Regions from separate parts of the Nonomuraea sp. NPDC054003 genome, predicted to be linked through region 1. Evidence: riboswitches for the same ligand, from Rfam matches in the RefSeq annotation. Region 1 holds a riboswitch; each other region holds the start of a gene.

Region 1 (2,250 bases):
GTTGCCGTCGAGCTTGAGCAGGCTGGCGTCGATCGCCCATCCGTTGTCGGGCATCAGGTTGACGATCCCGCGGACGGTGTAGGGCCCCATCGGGTCGGACCCGGCGCTCTCGGCGACGTGGGTGCGGCGGGGCAGGCCGCCCTGCTCCACCGAGTAGTACAGGTACCAGCGGCTCCCGACCATCTCCAGGTGCGGCGCCCACATCGTGTTGCCGCCTGTCCGTACGACGACCTGCTCGGGCGCGCTGCGCAGCCCGGCGATCGTCGCCGAGCGGCGCATGACCACGTCGGAGTTCCACGTCGTGGCGACGTAGTAGTAGAAGCCGTTGTGGAAGACCAGCGTCGGGTCGGCGCTGTTGGGCGTCGGGACGACGGGGTTGGTGAAGGACGGGCCGGGCGCCGCCTGGGCGCGGCCGGTCGTGAACAGGGCTGACAGGACGATCGTGACGACGGCGAGCGTCAGGATCCGGCGCGCCGTGCCCGGCAGGGAAGCCAACACGAGGACTCCTTGGGGGGTGGGGTCGACCAGTTGTGTTAGCGCTAACATAACTGGTTGCTTCGTCGTGCTCACTTGCTGGTGGAGAGATGTGTGCCAAGTGTTAACGCCAACACCACAACCGTCAAGGGCGCCTCCGCCGCCGGCTGGGAGGTAGGACAACCTTCAGAGTGCCTGAAGCTTCCGCTAAGCTTCAGTAACCCTGAAGGTTGGAGGATCGAACGTGAGGGATCACGTCCTGCTGTCCGTGCACGTCCTGGCGGCCATCGTGTTCGTCGGAGGCTCGGCCGTGGCCGCGAGCCTGTTTCCCCGCTACGCCCCCGTTGCGGGCCCGCCGGGCGAGGGCGAGCGCAGCCCGGCCGTGGCCGCCGCCCTGCACCGCATCACCCGCGGCTACAGCCTGTTCGGTCTGGTGGTGCCCGCCGTCGGCATCGTGATGGCCCTCGCGCAGGGCCGGATGGGGGAGCTCTGGATCGTCGCCTCGATGGTGCTGACCGGCGTCGCGGCCGTCCTGCTGGCCACCCAGATCTACCCGCGCCAGCGGGACGCGCTGCGCGACCCGGACGACGGGAGCCGGCTGCGCGCGCTGTCCATGCTCGCCGGCTTCTACAACCTGGTCTGGGCGGCCGTGGTCGTGCTGATGGTCGTCCGGCCGGGAGCGTGACCGGCGATATCGGAGGTCAAGTCCTAATTATGGTGAGTTGCGACGTTTGTCAGATTGCATTACGTTGAGGCTTCATTTGCCCAGACCGTGCGTGCCCCACCCCCGGGGAGCGCACGGCCGCCGAATCCGTTCGCGGAGCCGGGGACCCATTCCCCTCGGGGTGAATCGGCGCACCACGCGCCGTAGGGCACTTCCACGCCCGAACCCGTCAGCTAACCCGGTAGGCGGCATGGAAGCTAGGAGCAAGCCCCCAGATGAACGTCACCCACCGGTTCGGCGGAGCGCTGATCGGCCTCGCCGTCGCCGCCGCGGCGTTGACCGCCGGCAGCACCGCCGCCCACGCCGCCCCGCCGGTCGCCACCCCCGTCGACGCCGCGCAGGCCCCAGCCGCCCCCGCCGTCCTGGCCACGGCCGCCCACCTGGTCGACGCCACCACCGGCCAGGTCCACTTCAGCAAGGAGGCCGACCTGCGCAGGCCGGTCGCCAGCCTCACCAAGATGATGACCGCGTACGTGGTGCTCCAGCGGGCCGAGCCCACCGACGAGGTCGAGGTCACCACCGCCGACGTCGGCTACGCCGCCAGGGGCGGCGCCGCGGTCGCCCACCTGCGCGCCGGCGACACGCTGACCGTCGAGGACATGCTGCACGCGCTCATGCTGCCCTCCGGCGCCGACGCCGCGCACGCGCTCGCGCGCACGTACGGGCCGGGCGTCGAGGAGTTCGTGGCCGCGATGAACGCCACCGCCCGGCAGCTCGGCATGAACGACACGCTGTACGTCAACGCGGACGGCATGCCCTACGGCGGCGGCGGCCACTCCACCGCTCGCGACCAGGTCCGCCTGGCCCAGAAGGTGCTGGAGAACCCGACCCTGGAGAAGGTCACCTCGACCCAGTACCACACCGTCCCCGCGACCTCCGAGCGCCGTTCGTACTCGTGGCGCAACACCAACCGCCTGCTCGGCACCTCCGGCGCGCTCGGCGTCAAGACCGGCTACACCCGCGCCGCCGGTTACACGCTCGCCTTCGCCGCCGATCGGGGCGGCAGCCGGCTCGTCGGCGTCCTCCTCGGCGAGACCAGCTCCAGCCGCCGC
Region 2 (2,250 bases), on a different contig from region 1:
CGCCGCTGCTCGTGCTGGGCATCGACATCGTGGTCGGCGCGGCGCCGCCGGAGCGCTCCGGCTCGGCGGCGGCGCTGTCGGAGACCGCCCAGGAGTTCGGCGGCGCGGCCGGGCTGGCCGTCTTCGGGAGCATCGCCGCCGCCGTCTACCAGGCCCGCCTGCGCGTACCGGAGGAAGTCCCCGCGGAGGCGGCGGCAGCGGCCCGCGACACCCTGGGCGGCGCCATGGCCGTCGCGTCCGCTCAGCCCGCCTCCGTCGCCGCCACGCTCGCGGAGGCGGCCAGGGCCGCCTTCACCACGAGCCTCACGGTCACGGCGGCGGCCGCCTCGGTCGTCCTGCTCGCCGCGGCGATCCTGGCGGCCACCGCCCTGCGCCACGTCCCCCGGCTCGGCTCCTCGCCCGACGGTTCGTAACCGGATCGAAGGTAAAGAATTCGTGCGGGATCCCCCATGTCATAGGGGATCCCGTCGTCGGGGTCCGTCCCGCGCTTGCCCTTTCCCTTGCGCGACGATTACCTTCGGACCCATCGATGGCACGCGCTTGAGCAGCGCTTTTAGGTAAGCCCCCGCGCGTTGCCGATGAATTGCCGAGACCGCGCCCACCCGCGCACATGCGGGAACACGGCGCGGCCGCCGAATCCGCCCTCTGGCGGAACCGGGGACCCACCTTTCTCTGGGGTGAATCGGTCGCTCTTCACCAAGGGCGCACCGTAGGGCACTTCCACGCCCGAACCCGACAGCTAACCCGGTAGGCGGCATGGAAGCAAGGAGCAATCCCCGAGCATGGTCAAGCACATCTTCGATCGCATCCCGTCCACCTCCCGCCTGGCCCTGGGCGCCACCCTGGCACTCGGCGCCGCCTTCGCCGGCACCTCCGCCGCCGCCACCGCGGCCGCCGCCTCCCCCTCCCAGCCCCACCCGGTCGCCCAGCAGCACAGCAGCGCCGGCCAGGCCACCGCCGTCAGCGCGAGCACCGTCCTGCAGGTCGCCGAGTCGCAGATCGGCGTCACCGAGGACGCCGCCGGCGGCGGCACCAAGTTCCACCAGTGGTACATGTCCTCCCCGCGCGCGGCCGAGACCCTGGCCCGTGACGGCGGCGGCACGCCCGCGCTGTACGCCAACGCCCCCTGGTGCGCGATGTTCGTGTCCTGGGTCGGCGAGCAGGCCGGCGCCCGCTCCACGATCGGCTGGGACGCCTACACCGTCACCCACGCCCAGTGGTTCAAGGACAACAACCGCTGGGGCAGCGAGGCCAAGCCCGGCAGCGTCGTCTTCTTCGACTGGGGCGGCAGCAAGAACATCAGCGCCGTCGACCACGTCGGCCTGGTGAAGAAGGACAACGGCGACGGCACGATCACCACGATCGAGGGCAACACCGGCAACGGCAAGGTCGAGGAGCGCATCCGGCCCGTGTCCCACGTGGCCGGCTACGGCTACCCCGAGTACAAGGCCGCCTGAACGGCCTGACAACCGCGCCAGCCATCGGGACGAGAACGATCCTTGGCCGCGCTCGGGGCTGGTCACGCTCTGGTGGGCGCTCTGGCTGATCGGCAACTGGGTGGCGCTCGTGGCCGGGCGGCTGTTCTTCAACGCCGAAGAGCTGGAGTCCATGGCGTCGGCGGCCAGGTTCGACGTGCTGAGCTGCGCGCTGATGCTGGTGGCGGCGGTGCCGGCGGCCCTGGTGGTCCTGCGGATCAGCAACGCGCAGGAGGCGCGGCGCCCCGCCGCTCCGGTGTCGCCCTTCGAGAGCCCGGCCGTCTAGCGGAAGGCGGCCAAGGGGATCGACACCCAGGTGGGGCGGTTGCGGGCCTCGTACACGACCTCGTAGACCGCCTTCGACAGTTCGAACGCGCGCAGCAGCGCCGTGTCGGCGGGGGTGATGACGCCGCCGCCCTCGGCGTAGCCCTCAAGGAACGCGGCCCTGTTGCGCTTGGCCCACTCCTCGGCCATCGGCTCCAGGCGGGCCGCCTCGGAGTGGTCCGCCAGCAGGTGCCTGGCCGCGTAGTCGAACGAGCGCAGCATGCCGGCCACGTCGCGCAGCGGCGAGGAGAGCGCGCGGCGCTCGGCCAGCGGCTGGCCGGGCTCGCCCTCGAAGTCGAGCACCACCCAGTCGGTGGTGGTGCGCATGACCTGGCCCAGGTGGTAGTCGCCGTGCACCCGCTGGACGCGCACCTCGGTGGTCAGCTCCTCGGCCCGGTGGTAGGCGAGCTCCAGGGCGGGCACGTGCTCGCGCAGCTCGGGGACCTCGCCC
Region 3 (2,250 bases), on a different contig from region 1:
TCGAAGCCGTGGCCTGGGCCGCGCGCCGCCAGCTGATCTAGCCGTCAGTCGGCGATGCGCACCGCTCCGGCGTAGGGGCGCCGGTCGAGTGAGGCGATGCGTACGACGTCGCCCGTGCGCGGCGCGTGCACCATCATGCCGCCGCCGAGGTAGATGCCCACGTGGTGCAGGTCGCTGTAGAAGAAGACCAGGTCGCCGGGGCGCAGCTCCTCGCGCGCGATGTGCCTGCCCGCGGTCCACTGGTCGCCGGTGTAGTGCGGCAGCGAGATGCCGACGCGCTGGTAGGCGGCCATGACCAGCCCCGAGCAGTCGTAGCCGTTGGGGCCTTCCGCGCCCCAGACGTACGGCTTGAGCTGCTGGGTGAGGGCCCAGCGGGCGGCCTGGGCCGCCTTGCCGTCGCCGGGGATGGGCAGGGTCACCTTGACGGCCCTGGTGCCGGGGCGGCCGGCCTCGCCGAGCGCGCGCTGGAACAACCGGCTCTCGACCTTGGTGACGAGCTTGGAGATCCGGTCGCGCTTGGCGCCGAGGTCCTTGACGATCTTGTTGACCTCGTCGATGCGGGTCTGGGCGCCGGTCCTGGCCCGCTCGGCCGCGTCCATCGCCTTGGTCAGCTTGAGGACCTCCTCGCTCTGCTGCTGCCGCAGGGCGTAGGTGGTGGCCGCGCGGTCGAGGTAGCTCTCGGGGTCGCCGCCGGTGGTGAAGGCGAGCACCCGGCTGAGGCCGCCCGACATGTATTCGGCCTCGACCAGCTGCGACGCCCTGGTCTTCTTCGTGGCCAGGTCGGCCTCGCTGGCGGCGAGCCTCTTCTTGGCGTTCTCCACGGCCTTCTTGGCCGTCTTGAGCTTCTCGCGCTGCCCGTTGTACTGCTCGGTGAGGGTCTCGATCTCCAGGTGCATCTCCTCGACCTGCTCGGAGAGCTCCTTGAGCGAGGGCTTGGGGTCGGCGGCGACGGTCCCCGCGGGAGCGGCGACGAGCAGCGCGGCGAGGGTGGCGGCCACGATGCCCAGCCTGCGGCCGTAGCCGGCCCGTTCCGGAGGGCGGGCGCGCTCGCCCGCGGAACTCCCCCTGCGGTCGCGCGTGCGCTTCACCAATCGAGCTCCTTCCGTAGCGCGCCGACCGGGTTAGCTGACGGGTTCGGGCTCGGACCGGCCCTACCGAGCGAGGTGCTCGGACTCACCCCTGGCGGCGCCGCTCGAACGCCGCCGGCGGGTCCCCGGCTCCCCTTGCGGGGATTGGGCGCGTCTCCGCGCCACATGCGCGGGGACATCGACGCTGGACACTAATGCACCGAGGGTTCCTGCTCAACCGGAACTACAGACTCTGTAGAGATTTCACAACCGGGGGGTCACAAGGTGGTCTCGTAAAGCACGGTACGGCAAAGACTTCATGTCCTCTTTGTGCCTGCTTGGACCAGGCATGGAACGGTAGGAAACCTCCAACGCCACAGGTGCTCGTACAGCCACGAGACGTTACAAGATGGGCGCAAGTCCGGGGTTAGGGGTGAGCCGTAATCACAAACTGTAGGCTGGAGGGTCATGGAGCAGGTCGCCGAACGTCCCCTTCCCGACACGCAGGTCCTGGTCCGGCGTGCCCGGACGCCGGACGTCAAGGCCATCAAATTCCTGGTCGACACCTATGGAGGCCCCGGCCCCCGGCTGCTGGAGAAGGCCACGGTCACCCTGTACGAGGACGTGCAGGAGTTCTGGGTCGCCGAGCGCGACGGCAAGGTCGTCGGCTGCGGGGCGCTGCACGTCCTCTGGGAGGACCTGGCGGAGATCCGCACCGTGGCGGTCCACCCGGAGGCGCGCGGGCTGGCCATCGGCCACCGCATCGTCACGGCCCTCATCGACACGGCCAAAGAACTCGGCCTGCAGCGTGTTTTCTGCCTCACTTTCGAGGTCGACTTCTTCGCGAGACACGGATTCCGGGTGATCAAAGGCACCCCGGTCTCGCCCGAGGTCTACGCCGAACTCCTGGCCTCGTACGACGAGGGCGTGGCCGAGTTCCTGGACCTGGAACACGTCAAGCCCAACACCCTGGGGAACACACGGATGTTGCTCCACCTGACCTCGGGTGATGCGGATCTTGACTGACAGAAAAGGTGATTGTTGATACCCATGTCGATACGTTGTCCAGGACAGGCATGTGCCCTGACACGTGCCACATGCGCACGCGAAGCGAGGTGACACGGTGAGCACCGGACAGCCGCCGTATCCGCAGGATGAATCCAGCGAGAATCATCCGGGATAC

What was found. A riboswitch is a leader RNA that binds a small molecule or an ion and turns the genes downstream of it on or off. The one in region 1 is predicted to bind cyclic di-AMP.
Region 2: it holds a riboswitch for cyclic di-AMP, as region 1 does, so the genes downstream of both, ACZ6YG_RS16680 (CHAP domain-containing protein) here and ACZ6YG_RS13445 (D-alanyl-D-alanine carboxypeptidase family protein) in region 1, are expected to answer to the same signal.
Region 3: it holds a riboswitch for cyclic di-AMP, as region 1 does, so the genes downstream of both, ACZ6YG_RS26015 (C40 family peptidase) here and ACZ6YG_RS13445 (D-alanyl-D-alanine carboxypeptidase family protein) in region 1, are expected to answer to the same signal.

What each region holds. Positions count from the first base shown of each region.
Region 1 covers NZ_JBVJKR010000004.1:608,121-610,370, forward strand. Annotated here, with positions in the region: gene ACZ6YG_RS13435 (family 43 glycosylhydrolase) at 1-498, opposite strand, end outside; gene ACZ6YG_RS13440 (hypothetical protein) at 719-1,159, shown strand; cyclic di-AMP (ydaO/yuaA leader) riboswitch at 1,268-1,401, shown strand; gene ACZ6YG_RS13445 (D-alanyl-D-alanine carboxypeptidase family protein) at 1,414-2,250, shown strand, end outside.
Region 2 covers NZ_JBVJKR010000006.1:30,598-32,847, forward strand. Annotated here, with positions in the region: gene ACZ6YG_RS16675 (MFS transporter) at 1-413, shown strand, start outside; cyclic di-AMP (ydaO/yuaA leader) riboswitch at 621-769, shown strand; gene ACZ6YG_RS16680 (CHAP domain-containing protein) at 783-1,457, shown strand; partial or broken gene ACZ6YG_RS16685 (DUF4328 domain-containing protein) at 1,486-1,761, shown strand; gene ACZ6YG_RS16690 (maltokinase N-terminal cap-like domain-containing protein) at 1,758-2,250, opposite strand, start outside.
Region 3 covers NZ_JBVJKR010000010.1:73,367-75,616, forward strand. Annotated here, with positions in the region: gene ACZ6YG_RS26010 (LuxR C-terminal-related transcriptional regulator) at 1-41, shown strand, start outside; gene ACZ6YG_RS26015 (C40 family peptidase) at 45-1,088, opposite strand; cyclic di-AMP (ydaO/yuaA leader) riboswitch at 1,095-1,249, opposite strand; gene ACZ6YG_RS26020 (amino-acid N-acetyltransferase) at 1,536-2,093, shown strand; gene ACZ6YG_RS26025 (RDD family protein) at 2,191-2,250, shown strand, end outside.